DNA from 2 places in the Streptomyces lydicamycinicus genome. Region 2 is predicted to be linked to the other one. Evidence: riboswitches for the same ligand, from Rfam matches in the RefSeq annotation. Region 2 holds a riboswitch; the other holds the start of a gene.
What was found. Region 2 has a riboswitch for S-adenosylmethionine ahead of TU31_RS33975 (aminotransferase class V-fold PLP-dependent enzyme). Riboswitches for the same ligand answer to the same signal wherever they lie in the genome.
Positions count from the first base shown of each region.

Region 1: it holds a riboswitch for S-adenosylmethionine, as region 2 does, so the genes downstream of both, thrC (threonine synthase) here and TU31_RS33975 (aminotransferase class V-fold PLP-dependent enzyme) in region 2, are expected to answer to the same signal.

Region 1 is NZ_BBNO01000001.1:101,318-106,591, forward strand. It holds gene TU31_RS00460 (alpha,alpha-trehalose-phosphate synthase (UDP-forming)) at 1-881, opposite strand, end outside; gene TU31_RS00465 (glucosyl-3-phosphoglycerate synthase) at 970-1,932, opposite strand; SAM riboswitch class I at 2,104-2,264, shown strand; gene thrC (threonine synthase) at 2,282-3,565, shown strand; gene TU31_RS00475 (MoaD/ThiS family protein) at 3,649-3,927, shown strand; gene TU31_RS00480 (cold-shock protein) at 4,351-4,554, shown strand; gene groL (chaperonin GroEL) at 4,866-5,274, shown strand, end outside.
Region 2 is NZ_BBNO01000012.1:40,925-46,198, forward strand. It holds gene qcrA (cytochrome bc1 complex Rieske iron-sulfur subunit) at 1-543, shown strand, start outside; gene qcrB (cytochrome bc1 complex cytochrome b subunit) at 540-2,177, shown strand; gene trpD (anthranilate phosphoribosyltransferase) at 2,318-3,382, shown strand; SAM riboswitch class IV at 3,474-3,591, shown strand; gene TU31_RS33975 (aminotransferase class V-fold PLP-dependent enzyme) at 3,761-5,137, shown strand.

The DNA of each region.
Region 1 (5,274 bases), on a different contig from region 2:
GTGCGCAGCGCCGCCATCCGCTCCTCGACGTCGGGGCGGTGCGCGCGCTCGCGCAGGAAATCGGCGTCGGCGCCGAGGCCGTGCACCCCGATCCAGGTCGTGCGTGCCTTGCGCTCCGGGACGAGCGCGACGACGCCGGGCGCCCCGTCCTCCGGCCATACGCGCTCGCACTGCCCGCCGAGCCCGGCCTCGGCGCAGGCCACGAAGTTCTCGGCCCACCTCCGGGTGAGGAAGTTCGCCCGGTCGGCACCGAGAATGCCCAGCGCCAGCTCCCGCTGGATGTCGTCGGGCAGCATCGCGAAGTACTCGGCGGGGGCCCACGGGGTGTGGGAGAAGTGCGCGATGCGCAGGTCGGGGCGGCGCTCGCGGAGCATGCCGGGCACCAGCGCCAGGTGGTAGTCCTGCACGAGGACGGCCGCGCCGGGCGCCGCCCCCTCGGCCAGCGCGTCGGCGAAGGCCGCGTTGTACGTCTCGTACGCCGCCCACTGCGCCCGGAACTCCGCGTCGAAGACCGGTTCCAGCGGTGTCTGGTAGAGCATGTGGTGGACGAACCACAGCACCGAATTCGCGACGCCGTTGTAGGCGGCGGCATACACCTCGGCCGGAATGTCCAGCATCCGGACACGCTGTCCACCCGTATCACCCGGCTCCAGCACACCACCCGTCCGCCGCACGGCCTCCCGGTCCCCGTCGCCGAGCGCGGCACACACCCACACCGCGTCGGTCTCGGGCCCAATAGCGGAAAGCCCCGACACCAGCCCGCCACCACCTCGCTTGGCAATCAGCGCCCCGTCCTCCGCCAGGCCATAGGACACCGGCCCGCGATTGGACGCGACAAGAACCTCAGCACCTGCTTGCACCGCACTGCGCTCGGAGACCATGTCGCGAAAGTAACCCGCCACAGATCCGCGCAAACGTACGGAAGCGGTCAAGGGGCGGCGCGGGCGGCGCGCCCGGCGCTCGGTGCGCTCACGCCGCCCGCCGCTCCGCGTACTCCGGGATTTCGGCCATCGGGGGGCGTTCCTCGGTGTCCACGTCCGTGGTGCGGGGGACGAAGCCCTCGTCGCCGCGGTCGAACTGGGTGAGGCGGGGGCGGACCAAGTGGCCGCGGGTCAGGCGTAGTTGGGCGGTGCGGTAGATCGCGGCGGCCATCCGGCCGAGGGCCTGGCCGTCCTGGTGGCGGTGTTTGCGCACGCCGACGTCGACCTGGGCGAGCGCGTCGAGGCCGACGGTGTGCAGGGAGTCGACGAGCAGGCCGAGCTCCACGCCGTAGCCGACCGGGAACGGCAGCCGTTCCAGGAGGGCGCGGCGGGCCGCGTACTCGCCGCCCAGGGGCTGGACGAAGCCGGCCAGCTGCGGCCAGTGGAGGTTGAGGAGCGGGCGGGCGACCAGCTCGGTGACCCGGCCGCCCTGGCCGGCCCCGGCACCCTCGTCGCCGGTCTCCAGCGGACGGTCGTACATCGCCTTCACGAACTGGATGTCCGGGTCCGTCAGCAGCGGGCCGACGATCCCGGAAACGAAGGCGGCGGAGAATTCGCGCAGGTCGGCGTCGATGAAGCAGATGATGTCGCCGGTGGTGGCCAGGAGGGAGCGCCAGAGCACCTCGCCCTTGCCGGGCAGCGCGGGCAGGCGGGGGAGGACGCTGTCGCGGGAGACGACCCGGGCGCCGGCCGCCGCCGCGACCTCGGCGGTGCGGTCGGTGGAGCCGGAGTCCAGCACCACCAGCTCGTCGACCAGGGGAACGGTCTCGGTCATCAGCTCGGCACGGATCACCGCCACGATCGCCCCGACCGTGGCCTCCTCGTCGAGCGCGGGCAGGACGACACTGACCGTACGGCCCGTCTGGCGCTTCGCCTCCAGCAGCTGCCCCAGCGGACGGTCAGCGGCGGACCAGGAGTGGCTGGTCAGCCAGCTCTCGACCTCTTCCAGCACGTTTACGACTCCTCGGTCGCCGCCCGATCAGCGGCCTGTGTGATCCATCTCGCGGTTCGGACGACTATCTCAACTGTCAGTGCCTTCGGTTACAGTCTTGAACAACGCGGATGACCGTCGCATGTCGGGGTCCCCGCGCCACAAACGCCTGGGTTCAGCCCAGCGCCATACCGCTCATCCAGAGGGGCAGAGGGATACGGCCCGTTGAAGCCCCGGCAACCCTCCAGCCGGTCTTGCCGCCAGGACGCTGACGTCCCGCGCGCGTGAGGCTCCCGGCTAGGGAAGGTGCCAAATCCGTCTCGTGGCGAGATTCGCCGCGAGGAAGATGAGGAGAAAGGGCCTCGCCTCCATGGCTGTGCAAGTCACCGAAAACACCCCCACCGTCGCTCTGGGCCCCGCCGCAGCTCTGTCCTGCCGCGAGTGCGGACAGCGCTTCCCGCTCGGCCCGATCTTCGCGTGCCAGGAATGTTTCGGGCCGCTCGAAGTCGCATACGACCTGCCGAGCGGCGACCCCGAGGGCCTGCGGAAGCAGATCGAGGCCGGCCCGAACAACATCTGGCGCTACGCCCCGCTGCTGCCCGTCCCCACCGACGTGGCCGACAAGCCCAATCTCAACCCGGGCTTCACCAAGCTCGTCAAGGCCGACAACCTCGCCCGTGAGCTGGGCGTCACCGGCGGTCTGTACGTCAAGGACGACTCCGGCAACCCGACGCACTCCTTCAAGGACCGCGTCGTGGCGATCGCCGTCGAGGCCGCCCGCGCCTTCGGCTTCACCACCCTCTCCTGCTCCTCCACCGGCAACCTCGCCGGTGCGGTCGGCGCCGCGGCGCGCCGCGCCGGATTCCAGTCCTGCGTGTTCATCCCGCACGACCTGGAGGCCGGCAAGGTCGTCATGGCCGCGGTCTACGGCGGTGACCTGGTCGGCATCGAGGGCAACTACGACGACGTCAACCGCTTCTGCTCCGAGCTCATCGGCGACCCGCTGGGCGAGGGCTGGGGCTTCGTCAACGTCAATCTGCGGCCGTACTACGGCGAGGGCTCCAAGACGCTCGCGTACGAGATCTGCGAGCAGCTCGGCTGGCGGCTCCCGGACCAGATCGTCATCCCGATCGCGTCCGGCTCGCAGCTCACCAAGATCGACAAGGGGCTCAAGGAGCTGATCGCCCTCGGCCTGGTCGAGGACAAGCCGTACAAGATCTTCGGCGCCCAGGCGGAGGGCTGCTCGCCGGTGTCGGCGGCCTTCAAGGCGGGCCACGACGTCGTACGGCCCCAAAAGCCGAACACCATCGCCAAGTCTCTCGCCATCGGCAACCCGGCCGACGGGCCGTACGTGCTCGACATCGCGCGCCGTACGGGCGGTGCCGTGGACGATGTCAACGACGAGCAGGTCGTGGACGCGATCAAGCTGCTGGCCAGGACGGAAGGCATCTTCGCGGAGACCGCGGGCGGTGTGACCGTCGGCGTGACCAAGAAGCTGATCGAGGACGGCGTGCTCGACCCGTCCCTGACCACCGTCGTCCTGAACACGGGTGACGGCCTCAAGACACTCGACGCGGTCGCCCCGACCTCCGGGCCCACGGCCACGATCCGTCCGAACCTGGACGCGTTCCGCGCGGCCGGCCTGGCCCGCTGAGTCCGCCGGCCCGTCCGGCATACGGCGGACGAGGCCGCGACCGGCCCACGAACTCGTACTCCGTACCCCTGGAAGGCAGAACCATGAGCGTCAAGGTCCGCATCCCCACCATCCTCCGCACGTACACCGGTGGCCAGGCCGAGGTCCCCGCCGAGGGCGCGACCCTCTCCGAGGTGATCGCCGACCTGGAGCAGAACCACCAGGGCATCGCGGCCCGTGTGCTGGACGACGCCGGCAAGCTGCGCCGCTTCGTGAACGTGTACGTCAACGACGACGATGTGCGCTTCGAGCAGGGCCTGGAGACGCCCACCCCGGACGGCGCGGGCATCTCGATCATTCCGGCGGTGGCCGGCGGCTGCTGATTTGCGCCAACTCTTCTCCTGCATGACCGGAATTGCCCCGTCCGCCAGAAAGCGGACGGGGCAATTCCATGTTGTGAAAGGAGATACCATTGGGGTGATCCCCCTCCGGATATCACCGTGCGCGTGCCGAACGCATATGTGTTCGCGATCAGTTGTGGCCAAAGTGTGGGCGGTATTTGTCGCCTAGGTGCCCTATGCCCGGCCCGACTTGCCCTGGAGAACTGGGATTTCGCCGCATATTGCCGATTCTTCGGCGCGGGAATTCTCGTCCGATTGACCTGTTGCTCTGGGCATCTGTGCAGATACATTCAGCGGCGGTCGACGCGTTCCGGCGCACACCCCACGGGCCTTTCGCGGGGTGAGGTCTGACCCGGGTCCGCGGAGTGCGGTCCTGCGCAAGGGCCAGTAATAGGGGAGTTAGGCATGGCTCAGGGCACCGTCAAGTGGTTCAACGCGGAGAAGGGGTACGGCTTCATCGCGGTCGACGGTGGTGCGGATGTTTTCGTCCACTACAGCGCGATCCAGATGGACGGCTACCGCACCCTTGAGGAGGGTCAGCGGGTCGAGTTCGAGATCTCGCAGGGCCAGAAGGGGCCGCAGGCGGACATGGTCCGGGTGGCCGGCTGAGGCGCCGACCGACTGCTGCGTGAGGAAGGCCCGTACCCCTGAGGGGGGTACGGGCCTTCGGCTGTGTGGCCCCGGCTGTCTGCTGTCTGCGCGTCAGCCGGGTGGGGGACGCCCTCCCGGCGCTTGCACTCGCACCCCACGAGTGCTAATCATTGGCGTTAGCACTCTCCCAGTGAGAGTGACAAAGAAGGACCGGGTCGGCGAGGCCCGCGGATCGGTGGGGCAAGGAACCACACAGGTCCGCAGGTCGTCCGTCGCGGGCGCCAGCGCGGTCCGGAGCAATCCACCCCAGTCCGGGAGGACCACTTCACATGGCCAAGATCATCGCGTTCGACGAGGAGGCACGGCGCGGTCTCGAGCGCGGGATGAACCAGCTCGCCGACGCCGTCAAGGTCACCCTCGGCCCCAAGGGCCGTAACGTCGTCCTCGAGAAGAAGTGGGGCGCCCCCACGATCACCAACGATGGTGTTTCCATCGCCAAGGAGATCGAGCTCGAGGACCCGTACGAGAAGATCGGCGCCGAGCTGGTCAAGGAGGTCGCGAAGAAGACGGACGACGTCGCCGGTGACGGCACGACGACCGCGACCGTCCTGGCCCAGGCCCTGGTCCGCGAGGGCCTGCGCAACGTCGCCGCCGGCGCCAACCCGATGGCCCTCAAGCGCGGTATCGAGAAGGCCGTCGAGGCCGTCTCCGCCGCCCTGCTGGAGCAGGCCAAGGACG
Region 2 (5,274 bases):
CTGGCCCTGGTGCCGCTCTCCGGTGTGGTGCTGCTGCGTGACCTCGGGCCGCTGCCCGGGAACAAGCTGCGCACCACGAACTGGAAGAAGGGCGTCCGCCTGGTCAACCAGTCCACCAACCTCCCGCTGCGTCCCGAGGACATCGCCGTCGGCTCCCTCACGTTCGCCAAGCCCGAGGGCCTGGAGGAGGACGACGAGGAGTTCGCGGAGAAGATCGCCAAGGACGCCCTGATGCTCGTGCGGATCCAGCCGCAGAACATCAAGGACAAGCACGAACTCTCCTGGTCGCACGAGGGCATCGTGGCGTACTCGAAGATCTGCACCCACGTGGGTTGTCCGATCAGCCTGTACGAGCAGCAGACGCACCACGTGCTCTGCCCCTGCCACCAGTCGACGTTCGACCTCTCTGACGGCGGTCGGGTGATCTTCGGTCCGGCCGGACACGCCCTGCCGCAGCTGCACATCACAGAGAAGGACGGCTTCCTGGAGGCCGCAAGCGGCTTCGAGGAGCCCGTCGGCCCGAGCTTCTGGGAGCGCGGATGAGTAACGAACAAGGCGCGACCAACCCGCGCCGCGGCCAGGCGCCGCGGGGCGAGCGGATCGCCGACTGGGCGGACGGCCGGCTGGGCATCTACAGCCTGGCCAAGTCCAACATGCGCAAGATCTTCCCGGACCACTGGTCCTTCATGCTGGGTGAGGTCGCGCTCTACAGCTTCATCATCATCATCCTGACCGGTGTCTATCTGACGCTGTTCTTCCACCCGAGCATGGCCGAGGTGACCTATCACGGTTCCTACGTGCCCATGCAGGGGATCCGGATGACGCAGGCCTTCGAGTCGACGCTGGACATCAGCTTCGACGTGCGCGGTGGTCTGCTGATCCGCCAGATCCACCACTGGGCCGCGCTGGTCTTCCTGGCCGCGATGATGGTCCACATGATGCGGGTGTTCTTCACCGGCGCCTTCCGCAAGCCGCGCGAGGTCAACTGGCTGTTCGGCTTCCTGCTGCTGGTGCTGGGCATGTTCACCGGCTTCACCGGTTACTCGCTCCCCGACGACCTGCTCTCCGGCACCGGTGTGCGGTTCATCGAGGGCGTCATCCTGGCGATGCCGCTGGTCGGTTCGTACCTGCAGTTCTTCATCTTCGGCGGGGAGTTCCCGGGGCACGACATCATCCCGCGGTTCTTCACGGTGCACGTCCTGCTGCTGCCGGGCATCATGCTCGGCCTGCTGGTGGCGCACCTGATCCTGGTCTTCTACCACAAGCACACCCAGTTCCCGGGTGCCGGCAAGACCAACAACAACGTCGTGGGCATGCCGCTGCTGCCGGTCTACATGGCCAAGGCCGGAGGCTTCTTCTTCCTGGTCTTCGGTGTGATCTCGGTGATCGCCGCGATCGCCAGCATCAACCCGGTGTGGGCGATCGGTCCCTACCGGCCGGACCAGGTGTCCACCGGCGCCCAGCCCGACTGGTACATGGGCTTCGCCGAGGGTCTGGTGCGTGTCATGCCGGGCTGGGAGTGGAACTTCTGGGGCCACACCCTCAACTTCGGTGTGCTGATCCCGATCCTGATCTTCCCGCTGGTCCTGGTCGCGATCGCCGTCTACCCGTTCATCGAGTCCTGGGTCAAGGGCGACAAGCGCGAGCACCACATCCTGGACCGCCCGCGCAACGTCCCGACCCGTACCGGCTTCGGTGTCGCCTGGCTCGTCGCGTACTTCGTGATGCTGATCGGTGGCGGTAACGACCTGTGGGCGACGCACTTCCACCTGTCGATCAACTCGATCACCTGGTTCGTGCGGATCGCGTTCTTCGTCGGACCGGTGCTGGCCTTCATCGCCACCAAGCGGATCTGCCTGGGGCTCCAGCGGCGCGACAAGGAGAAGGTGCTGCACGGTCGCGAGTCCGGCATCATCAAGCGCCTGCCGCACGGTGAGTTCATCGAGGTCCACGAGCCGCTCGACCAGGAGCAGCTGCACCTGCTCACGCAGCACGAGCAGCCCGCGCCGCTCGAGCTGGGCCCGGAGGTCGACGAGAACGGTGTGGAGCGCAAGCTGTCGCGTTCGCAGAAGCTGCGCGCCAAGCTCTCCAAGGCCTACTACGGCGAGGACAACGTCATCCCGAAGGCCACGGTCGAGGAGTACAAGGAGATCACCAGCGGCCACGGCCACCACTGATCACCGCAGCGCTTCCTAGCGCACCGTAGGTAGTACGCCACCCAGAGGGCCCCGTCCGATGATCGGACGGGGCCCTCCGGCGTGCCCGGCGGCTCGATAGGGTGACGGCATAAGCAGGAGACAATCCAGGAGAGTGGACCATGAACGTTGTGACCCCGGTTGGCGGCGACAGCGTGGCGGCCCAGACCTGGCCGGAGCTCCTCAACGCCCTGCTCGCCGGCCGTGACCTCAGCGCGGACGACACCGCCTGGGCGATGGACAAGATCATGCGGGGCGAGGCCGGCGACGCCCAGATCGCCGGGTTCGCGGTGGCCCTGCGCGCCAAGGGCGAGACCGTCGCGGAGATCTCCGGACTCGTCCGCACCATGTACGAGCACGCCCGGCTGATCGAGGTCCCCGGGCCCAGTGTCGACATCGTCGGCACCGGCGGCGACGGCGCCAAGACCGTCAACATCTCCACGATGTCCTCGATCGTGGTCGCCGGCACCGGCGCCAAGGTCGTCAAGCACGGCAACCGCGCCGCCTCCTCGGCCAGCGGCGCCTCCGACGTCCTGGAGAAGCTCGGGGTCAATCTCGACCTCACCCCGCAGCGGGTCACCGAGGTCGCCCGGGAAGCGGGCATCACCTTCTGCTTCGCGGTGAAGTTCCACCCCTCACTGCGGCATGTCGCCAACGCGCGGGCCCAGCTCGGCATCCGTACGACCTTCAATGTGCTCGGCCCGCTGACCAACCCCGCGAAGGTCCGCGCCCAGGCGACCGGTGTCGCGGACGCCCGGATGGCACCGATCCTGGCCGGGGTGCTCGCCGAGCGCGGCTCGTCGGCGCTGGTGTTCCGCGGCGACGACGGCCTGGACGAGCTGACCACGACCGCGACCTCCCGGGTGTGGATCGTCCGGGACGGCACGGTGCGCGAGGAGTCCTTCGACCCCCGGGACGTGGGCATCCCCCTGGTGCCGGTGGAGGCGCTGCGCGGGGCGGACGCCTCGTACAACGCGGATGTGGCCCGCCGGCTGCTGGACGGGGAGACCGGCCCGGTGCGCGACGCGGTACTGCTGAACTCCGCGGCGGCGCTGGTCGCGCTGGAGCCGGCGGACGCTCCGCTGGCCGAGCAGATCCGGGCCGGGATCGAGCGGGCCGCCGCCTCGATCGACTCCGGGGCGGCCAAGCGGGTGCTGGAGCGCTGGGTGGCGGCCAGCAACACATGAGCGCACGGTGACGCAGGGTGTGACGCAGGGCTCAGTCCGTCATACGGACCGGGCCTTGCGCCTCTTTGCCCGTGTGGCATGATTCTGCCCAGGTCACGAGTGACAGCGATGCAGGCCCCGGCCCGCTGTCCGGCAACCCTCCTTCCGTGGCGGGGTGCCCCGGGTGATGACCAGGCCGTAGGCAGCGAGGTCTGCGGCAAGCGCGGATCCCTCGCCAGGGATCCTGGTCCCCGAGGGAGAACTTCCGTGAATCAGCGAATGCGATAGGGCCCGACGGCCCCTTTTCCGCATCCCTTTTTCTTTTCCCGCCGCGGTGCCCCGGCGCGCCTTCGCGCCCCCGCCCGCAGCGAATTCGCTTACCTCTTACGGGAGTTCGCCATGTCTGGTTCCGCCGTTGCCGCCGACCGTTCCGTTTGTGCCCCGCTGCCGGTTCTCGGCCGGGATGTCCTCGTCCCGCTCGTGACCGGCGGCGAGGTCGACTACGCCGCGCTGGACTACGCCGCCAGCGCCCCCGCGCTCCAGCGGGTCTGGGACGACGTGGCGGCCTACGCCCCGTACTACGGCAGCGTGCACCGCGGCGCCGGATACCTCTCGCAGCTGTCCACCGACCTCTTCGAGAACAGCCGCCGCACGATCGAGGAGTTCCTCGGCTGCCGCACCGAGGACCAGGCCGTCTTCACCCGCTCCACCACCGACTCGCTGAACCTGCTCGCGGCCGTACTCCCCGAGAACACCCGGGTGTTCGTCTTCGAGACCGAGCACCACGCCTCGCTGCTGCCGTGGGAGCAGCGCCCCGACGTCACGGTGACCTACCTCAACGCGCCCCGGACCCCGCAGCAGGCCGTGGACACCCTGGAGAAGGCGCTGGCCGCGCGCGAGCCCTACGGCCCGGCGCTGGTCTGCGTGACCGGTGCGTCGAATGTGACCGGTGAGCTGTGGCCGGTGCGGGAGCTGGCGGCCGCCGCGCACGCCCACGGCGCCCGGATCGTGCTGGACGCGGCGCAGCTCGTGCCGCACCACCCGGTGGACCTCGGTGAGCTGGACGTGGACTGGGTCGCCTTCTCCGGACACAAGCTCTATGCGCCGTTCGGCGCCGGGGTGCTGGCCGGCCGCGCGGACTGGCTGCGGGACGCCGCCCCGTACCTGGCCGGCGGCGGCGCCAGCCGCAAGGTCTCCCGCCGCCCCGACGGCGGGGTGGACGTCGAGTGGCACACCACCGCGGCCCGGCACGAGGCCGGTTCGCCCAACGTCATCGGCGCCTACGCCATCGCCTCGGCCTGCCGGGCGCTCACCGAGGCCGGCTTCGAGGGCCTGGTCGCCCGCGAACAGGAGCTGATCGCCCGCCTCCGCACGGGCCTGGCCGAGGTACCCGAGGTCACCGTGCTCTCCCTCTTCGGCGACGACGCCGCACGCGTGGGCGTCCTCTCCTTCGTCGTCGAAGGCTGGAACAGCTCGCACTTCGCGGCCGCCCTCTCCGCGGAGTACGGCATCGGCGTCCGCGACGGCCTCTTCTGCGCCCACCCCCTCGTCCGCACCCTCCTGGGCAGCGCCCCCCAGGACCCCGGCGAGTGCGGCGCCCCCGACGCGGCCCCCGGCGAGAAGTCCCTCAACGCCATCCGCGTCAGCCTGGGCGTCGGCACGCCGGACGAGCACGTCGACCGCTTCCTCCGCGCGGTCACCGAACTGGTGACGAACGGGGCCCGCTGGAACTACCGCACGGAGGCCGGGCGTTGTGTGCCGGCGCGTAGCGCCTAGCCTTCCCACGTTTTCGGCTGTCCCGCCGTGGGGGACCTCGCCGTTTGTTGCCCGCTGCGCGGTGCCCTCGCCGTTGCGCCTGCGGCGGGCCGGTCCGCTGCGCTTGGCCTGTCTCCCGCGTTTTCGGCTTTCCCGCC